2 regions of the Clostridium sp. 7_2_43FAA genome follow, and region 2 is predicted to be linked to the other one. Evidence: riboswitches for the same ligand, from Rfam matches in the RefSeq annotation. Region 2 holds a riboswitch; the other holds the start of a gene.
The links. Region 2 has a riboswitch for S-adenosylmethionine ahead of metF (methylenetetrahydrofolate reductase [NAD(P)H]). Riboswitches for the same ligand answer to the same signal wherever they lie in the genome.

Region 1 (4,460 bases), 200 kb from region 2:
TTCTATCTCAACAGATGAAATAATATATGCATTAAAAGAATCGGTATCCTTAATTGTTGATAGTGTTAAATTTGTATTGGAAAAAACACCACCTGAGCTTGCTGCTGATATAATAGAGAGAGGGATACTAATGACAGGTGGAGGTTCTTTATTAGATGGATTAGATAAGCTAATAGAGCATGAAACTGGGGTTACTGTTGAGGTTGCGAATAATTCAGTAGAAGCAGTAGCAGAGGGAACAGGTAAAGTTTTAGGATACTTAGACAAGATAGATACAAATTCTTCAGATAATGAAATAACATTAGTTGAGTAATCTATAGATATTATTAAATACATAGTAAATATATAAAATTATTAAAGGGGAGTTCAAAGACTCCCCTTTTGGTTATGAGTAAGATTATATGCATAAATAATGGCAGCTGAAATTATTTTTGACATTTCCATGACTAAATGTAGACGAATACTTCTAGATGTAAAAAACTCAGCATTTTCACTTGAATCAATAATACCGATTATAGAAGCTATACCAACGTCAGGTAAGTTTTTCCCCACTCCTTTTCCGGGATGTATTGGATAGTCTCTGGTATGTATTTCACCAATAGAACTAGCTTCACCTAAGCAGGCATCTATTCCTATAATTAAAGATTTTGGATGCAATTTATTAATTTCATTTAATCTATTATTTATATTAAGAGCATGTATTGGAGATTCTATAGTTCCGTACACTGGAAGAGGAAAATTTTTTTCTTTTAAAAATGTACCAACCATTGGACCTAAGCAGTCACCAATGCACTTATCAGTACCTATACATACAATTACAGTATTATTCGTAATATAGTCTTTGATAAATTTTGCTATTTCAATATGAGAATTATAAGAATTATATAATACTTTATGCTTCACTAAAAATTCACCTCCGCTTATACAATATATGTTCCAAGATTAATAAATATAATAAAATGTATAAAAAAACATAAAGAGGAAATTAATTAAATAAAAGGAGATGAATAAATGTGAAAAAAATATTTTTTTATATAATTACTATAATTCTTGGAGCTAGTATACCTATATACTATTTATTAGTATGGGAGCCATTAAAAAGCGAAGAGGCTATAAGTAATTCAATGAGATCTACTACTGAAAAAATTTTAAATAGTAGTGAAGTTTCAAATGGGCAAGATATATCAAATAATCTGAATAAGAAGAAAATAGATAGTAATAAAAATAGCATTAATATTAAAGAAAAATCTAATATGAGTAATAGTAGTAATTCTAATGAAAATATAATAACTGGTGAAAATGAAATAGAAGGGCTATCAATAAAGCAAAGCGATATTGAAAATAATTTGTTTGGAGAACTAGAAGAAAGTGAAAAGTTAGAAATAGACAGAATGTTAAAAAGTTTATCTATAGTAGATATAGTGAAGATAAATGATCATTTTTCTGATAAATATGATGATGACAATGTAAGAGAAGGATTTTCATTAGTAAAAAAGAGAATGTCATTATCGGATTATGAAGAGTTTAAGAGTATCATAAGTAGATATATTGATTTAGATATTATTGAAGAAAAAATTTGATGATTTGAGTATTGATAAAAATATGTATGTATTTTCTCAGTAAAAATTCAAACAATTATTAATAATAACTATACAATTATATTGCTTTAGACGAATTTATTTTTAGGACAATATAAGACAATAAAAAAGTGATATTAGTATTAAATAGAAGAAAATTAAAGAAATATAGAAAAAAATAAGTATAATCTCTTTAAATAAGTGAATATCACACTTGAAATTAGGATACAATAAATATATACTAATCATTGTCAGTTGAGACGACAATGTTTACTTAACTGAAATTAAATAAATTTAATGGGGGAGTTCCCGAGTGGCCAAAGGGGGCAGACTGTAAATCTGTTACGTTTCGTTTCGATGGTTCGAATCCGTCCTCCCCCACCATATAAAATTTATTTAATATAATATGCTGGCATGGCTCAACGGTAGAGCAGCTGACTTGTAATCAGCAGGTTGTAGGTTCGATTCCTATTGCCAGCTCCATAAAATGGGGGAGTTCCCGAGTGGCCAAAGGGGGCAGACTGTAAATCTGTTACGTTTCGTTTCGATGGTTCGAATCCGTCCTCCCCCACCATTTTATAACATTGATATGGAAGCATAGCTCAGCTGGGAGAGCATCTGCCTTACAAGCAGAGGGTCACAGGTTCGATCCCTGTTGTTTCCACCATTTTGGTATTAAACACTTAATGAAGTAGAGTATAGTGATAACTGAATTTAGTGTAAAAGCCAATCTACTGAAAGAAGAGAAGTAGATATTTCATTAATAAATATGCTGGCATGGCTCAACGGTAGAGCAGCTGACTTGTAATCAGCAGGTTGTAGGTTCGATTCCTATTGCCAGCTCCAATAAATATGGGGGAGTTCCCGAGTGGCCAAAGGGGGCAGACTGTAAATCTGTTACGTTTCGTTTCGATGGTTCGAATCCGTCCTCCCCCACCACAAAAGACAAGGATTCTTGTCTTTTTTTATATTTACAAATAACCTAATATTTTATTAGTTAAGAAATTTAAATATGTAATAAATTTATATTTTATAGTTGACTAGTAGTATTAAAGGTGATATACTCTAAAAAGTAAAATTTGATATTAGTTCTTATCCAGAGAGGTGGAGGGAGAAGGGCCCGATGAAACCCGGCAACCTACTTTATTAAGTTTAAGTGTGGTGCCAATTCCTGCAAAGTAATTTTGCAAGATAAGAAAGATTAGGATTTTTAACGTCTCTTCTTATCGAAGAGATTTTTTTATTTTATAAATTAATTCAGAATTAATATCAAGTAAAATGAAAGGAGAAATGAAAATGAGAAGATTATTTACATCAGAATCAGTTACAGAAGGGCATCCAGATAAAATTTGTGACCAAATTTCAGATGCAGTATTAGATAGTATTTTAGCTAAAGATCCTATGGCAAGAGTTGCTTGTGAAACAGCTGTTACTACAGGAATGGTACTAGTTATGGGAGAAATATCAACTAATTGTTATGTTGATATTCCAAAGTTAGTTAGAGAAACAGTAAAAGAAATTGGATATGATAGAGCTAAGTATGGTTTTGACTGCGAAACATGTTCAGTTTTAACATCAATAGATGAGCAATCAGGCGATATAGCTATGGGTGTAGATGAAGCTTTAGAATCAAGAGATGGACAAAAGGATGATGTTGAGGCAGTTGGGGCTGGAGACCAAGGTATGATGTTTGGTTTTGCAACAAATGAAACAGAAGAATACATGCCTTTACCAATAGCAATGGCTCACAGATTATCAAGAAGATTATCAGAAGTGAGAAAGAACGGAACTTTACCATATTTAAGACCAGATGGAAAGACTCAAGTTACAGTTGAATATGATGATAATAAAGTAATAAGAATAGATGCAATTGTAATATCAACACAACATAGTGAAGATGTATCTCAGGAACAAATAAGAGAAGATTTAATGGAACATGTAATTAAAGTTGTAGTTCCAGCAGAATTATTAGATGATACTACTAAGTATTACATAAATCCAACTGGTAGATTTGTTGTTGGAGGTCCACAAGGAGATAGCGGATTAACTGGAAGAAAGATAATAGTTGATACTTATGGTGGATATGGAAGACATGGCGGTGGTGCTTTCTCAGGAAAAGATCCAACTAAAGTTGATAGATCAGCAGCTTATGCAGCCAGATGGGTTGCTAAGAATTTAGTTGCAGCAGGAGTTGCAGATAAATTAGAAATTCAATTAGCTTATGCTATTGGAGTAGCTAAACCAGTATCAATAGAAATAGATACATTTGGAACTGGAAAGAAATCAGAAGCAGAAATAATTTCAATAGTTGAAAAAGTATTTGATTTAAGACCAGGTGCTATAATAAGAGATCTAGAATTAAGAAGACCAATTTATAAGCAAACAGCTGCATATGGACATTTTGGAAGAAATGATTTAAATTTACCTTGGGAAAATTTAAATAAAGTAGAAGAAATAAAGAAATATCTTTAAAATAATAAAGTAAAAGAGATAAAGTATATTTAAAATAAAAAATGCTCCAATTCAAAATTGGAGCATTTTTGTTTATACTAATACTTTACCAGCAACTATAACATTTTTTATATTTATGTCTTCATCAAATAAAACTAAATCAGCATCATAGCCTTCTTTTACAAGACCTTTTCTATCTTCAACTTTACAATGTCTAGCAGCATTAAAAGTTGCCATTTTTACAGCTTCATTTAGTGGAAGACCAACGTTCTTATATACATTTCTAACAGCTTTATCTAAAGTTAATATTGAGCCAGCTAAGCTTCCACTTAAAAGTCTTGCAGCTCCATCTTTAACAACAACATCTTGGCCGCCTAATGCATACATGCCATCAGGCATAGCACATGCCATCATTGCATCAGTGACTAATAA
Region 2 (4,460 bases):
TTTATCGTTTACAAGTACAACGGGTGCTATAGCACATGATCCAACACATCTTAATGTATCTAAAGTGAATAATCCATCATTGGTTGTTTCCCCTTCTTTTATTCCAAGTATCTTTTTAAAATCCTCTAATATATCACATGCCCCTCTAACAAAGCATGCTGTACCAGTACATATACTTATTACATACTTTCCTTTTGGTTCTGTAGAAAAATATGAATAAAAAGTTATTACCCCATATACCTTAGATACTGGTATATTTAATCTATAAGCTATATACTCCTGAACCTCTCTTCCTAAATACCCATATAATCCTTGGGCATGATGTAATACAGAAATTAATGAACTTTCATCATCATTCCCTTCTTGGATAAATAGTTCTAAATCTTTAAATTTACCACATTTATCTCTCAAATTATCTCCCCCATCTTTAACTGAATTTTTAAAATATTCTAACAATTAAATAGTATCATATTTCTATTTTTTTTAAAATATATAAAATACCTGCCACTATTGATTTATTTTACTGGCTATTAAATCTCATTTCATTTATACTTACATAGGAAATAAAAAAGTTGTATTCTAATCCTTTCATATTAGAATACAACTCCTATATCTTATAGTATATTTTTATTCATTAATAAATTATTATATGTCTTATACTTAAAATCAACTTATAATTCTGCATAAAACACTTATTTTTCTCCATATATATTTAATGAAAAACCTTTTTCTAGAGCTTCCTTAGCATACTCTTTTGCTCCAAATAATGATAAGTCTCTGTAGTTTCCACATTGAATTTCATTAGCAGCAGGTATTTCTGTCGCCTTTAAAACTTCTCTTAAAGATAATTCTAATGCTTCTTTTATTTCATAAGCTTCTCTATCTCCCCATATACTTAAATAGAATCCAGTTCTACATCCCATTGGTGATAAATCTATTATTCCTTCTAATCTACTTCTTAATTCATGTGCCAAAAGATGCTCTAGTCCGTGCATCGCAGCTGTTCCAAAGGCTTCTTTATTTGGTTGTAAAAATCTAATATCAAACTTTGTTACATTATCTCCCTTTTTACCTGTTAGCAAACAACACTTTCTTATATATGGTGCCTTAACTATTCTATGATCTAATTCAAAACTTTCTACTTTTTCCATATTACATCCTCCACATAACTATCTTATTTATCTTTAAATATCTACCCTCATTAATATATCAACTAGTTTATTAATCTTTCACAATTATTTATAGTATCTAATATAGAAAATATACTTGTGCTTATTCTTTTAGCAACATACGAATTATTCATAGTATATAAATGAATTCCATCTACTCCATTTGATATCAAATCTACTATCTGCTCTGTAGCATATGCGATTCCAGCATCTCTTAATGCCTCAGGATTAAATTCGTATTTATTCATTATCCTAATAAATTTCTTTGGTAGCTTAGCTCCACATAATGAAACAATTCTATTTATTTGTTTAGTATTTATAACTGGCATTATTCCTGCTTGTACTGGAATATCTATATTGTACTTTTCTTTTTCTTCTAAAAAACTATAAAAGTACTCATTATCAAAGAATAATTGTGAAATTAAGTGTGTAGCACCAGCTTTTTGTTTTTTCTTTAGATTAATTATATCTTCCTCTAAGTTTTTACTATCTAAATGTCCTTCAGGATAACATGCCCCAACTATATTAAAATCTCCCCTTTGCTTTATATGCTTTATAAGATCACTTGCATGATCAAATTCATTACTTCCCTTATAACCTAACGGAATATCACCTCTTAAAGCCAATATATTTTCTATTCCTGACTGCTTTAAGTTATCTAAAATGGAATTTACTTGGTTTTTATTTGAGTTTATACATGTTAAATGAGCTAATGGTTCTATTTTATATTTATTTTTTACTATTGATGAAATCTCACATGTCATGTTCTTAGATAAGCTTCCACCTGCCCCGTATGTTACACTTATAAAATCTGGCTTTAAATCTTTTAATTCCTCTAAAGTATTGTAAATAGTATCAATTTTTGATTCTTGTTTTGGTGGAAATATCTCAAAAGAAAAAACCACCTCTTTTTTATCAAATAAATTATTTATATTCATGTTTTGCCCCCTTTTTTCAATGAATAATTGATAATATATAGATAATTTACAATTTCTATTGATAGTTTATATTTAACAATGGATATTGATAGCTGAAAGTTATTCTTTATACATAAAAAAATACCTAAAGGATAACCTTTAGGTATTAATATACAGCCTATGAATTACCCTTATCTAACAGGAATTAGCACCACACAATGAGGTTATATAAGTGAAAATCATTCATTATAATTAACCTACGTAGGTTGCTGGGTTTCTTAGGGCCAGTCCCTCCACCACTCTTGATAAGTTTTAAATATTCTTTTTCTATATTATATTTTATTTACAAACATTTGTAAATATATATTGAAATTATATATTTTAAATTAAAATTTATAAATACACTTCTTTAGCTATTAAATTATATAGACAAATTCACAAAAGAATTATCTATAAGTTTCATATTTGATGATTTCAACTATCAAAGTCATCTTTAAAAATTGCCATTGGTATTACATCGTAATATTTTCCACTTCTATATAATTCTTTTTTCAATATACCTTCTTCTTTAAAACCAACTTTCTTGTAGCATGCAATAGCTCTATTATTAAAAGAAAAAACTTTAAGCTTTATCTTATTCATATTTACTTCTTCAAATATAAACTTTATTAGCAATTTTAGTGCATCGCTTCCATATCCCTTGCTCCAGTATTCTTTATCCCCAATCATTATTCCTATTTCACAAGTTCTATTTTTCACATTACATTCATTAATGCTACATCCACCTATATACTTTCCAGTTTTTAAATCCTCAATTGCAAAATCATAAGTAAAATCGGTATTTGCTTTTCTACTTTTTACCCACTCTTCTTCTTGCCATTTAGTCATTGGAAATGGAATGTTAGAATCTAATAGTTTTTTCACTTCTTCATCATTTATAAACTCTACTGCTTTTTCTATATCCGCTTCCTTATACGCCCTTAATTTTACTAATTTACCACTATACATGATAATACCCCCCTTTTACAATTTATAATGGATAATTGAAACTGGATAGTTGATGATCTCTTTTTGAATCTTCAAACTATTTTTCTTTAAAAGAAATTCAGCCTTTTGGCTGAATTTTCTAATTAATTATTTTATTTCAGTAATTATATACTTATTTTATATATAAATCAAATCCTTTTATTATTTTTATAATAAATATTTTATTCTAGTTTTTTATTAAAAGTAATATTATAGAAATTATACTAAAGGCTAAACTAACCATATTTATGTACGTTACAACTTGCTTTGGAGTAAACCCCTTAGCTTCCAATCTATAATGTATTTGGCTTCTATCCGCTTGATATACTGGTTTTCCATCCATAAATCTTTTTATTATAACAAACAAATTATCAAATATAGGAATTGCTAGAGCTAGTATTGGAATAAATAAGCTCATTAAAGTTGCTTGCTTAAAGGCACCATCTAAAGCTATTATACTCAATATAAATCCTAAAAAATTTGCTCCTGAATCTCCCATAAAAATCTTTGCTGGATATTTATTATACATTAAAAATCCTAAAGTTACTCCTGTTACTATTAGTGACATACTTATAGATTCACTTTGTCCTAGAATAATTGCAGCTGCTGCAAATGTTATTGATGAAATCAATGATAATCCACCGGCAAGTCCATCCATACCATCTGACCAATTTATAACCGTTGTTACTCCAAATATCCATGTAATTGTAAGTATAAATTGTATTACTCCTGATAACTGTATATAAACCCCTGTAAACGGATTTGTAAATCCTCTAAAAACTATTCCTGATTTAAATATAATAAATGCAGCCAATAATTGAATTATTAATCTTGGATATATAGGAAATTCCTTTCCTCTAGTTTTGAAACTATCATCTATTAATCCTATTAATAATATTAAAGCTGAGCCTAGTAATATCCATGATTTTTCTTTAATCGATGTATAATTGTTAACTGTAAAATATACTGTAAAAAATCCTATAAACATAGCTAATCCGCCACAAAGTGGAGTTTCACCTTTATGTTTTTTTCTTTTTGTAGGTTTGTCTGTAAAGCTATATTTAAAAGATAATTTAATCAAAATTGGTGTTATTAAATATACTATTAAAAATGCTAATATAAAAGATAATATATATCGCATAATTTCTCCTTAACCTCTTAACTGTAATATTATTCAAATTCATTATGTCTCTTAAATTCATTATCTTATTATACTATTTATAAATATTATTATCAATGACAAAACTATGACGATTTCTATCTCCTACTTTAAAATAAAAAATATAAAAACATATAATAGATTTACTTATTGTATAAATCTCATTTAAAGCCAACGTACCTATTTCTG

Region 1: linked by a shared signal. The riboswitch ahead of metK (methionine adenosyltransferase) and the one ahead of metF (methylenetetrahydrofolate reductase [NAD(P)H]) in region 2 are both predicted to bind S-adenosylmethionine.

What each region holds. Positions count from the first base shown of each region.
Region 1 is NZ_JH815222.1:85,811-90,270, forward strand. Features, by position in the region: gene mreB (rod shape-determining protein MreB) at 1-313, shown strand, start outside; gene yyaC (spore protease YyaC) at 367-903, opposite strand; gene CSBG_RS02000 (hypothetical protein) at 1,014-1,580, shown strand; tRNA gene CSBG_RS02005 (tRNA-Tyr) at 1,877-1,961, shown strand; tRNA gene CSBG_RS02010 (tRNA-Thr) at 1,986-2,060, shown strand; tRNA gene CSBG_RS02015 (tRNA-Tyr) at 2,067-2,151, shown strand; tRNA gene CSBG_RS02020 (tRNA-Val) at 2,169-2,244, shown strand; tRNA gene CSBG_RS02025 (tRNA-Thr) at 2,349-2,423, shown strand; tRNA gene CSBG_RS02030 (tRNA-Tyr) at 2,432-2,516, shown strand; SAM riboswitch class I at 2,667-2,775, shown strand; gene metK (methionine adenosyltransferase) at 2,874-4,049, shown strand; gene nagA (N-acetylglucosamine-6-phosphate deacetylase) at 4,122-4,460, opposite strand, start outside.
Region 2 is NZ_JH815222.1:285,971-290,430, reverse strand. Features, by position in the region: gene CSBG_RS02955 (NAD(P)H-dependent oxidoreductase subunit E) at 1-411, opposite strand, end outside; gene CSBG_RS02950 (S-ribosylhomocysteine lyase) at 693-1,151, opposite strand; gene metF (methylenetetrahydrofolate reductase [NAD(P)H]) at 1,214-2,107, opposite strand; SAM riboswitch class I at 2,275-2,398, opposite strand; gene CSBG_RS02940 (GNAT family protein) at 2,561-3,094, opposite strand; gene CSBG_RS02935 (MraY family glycosyltransferase) at 3,300-4,253, opposite strand.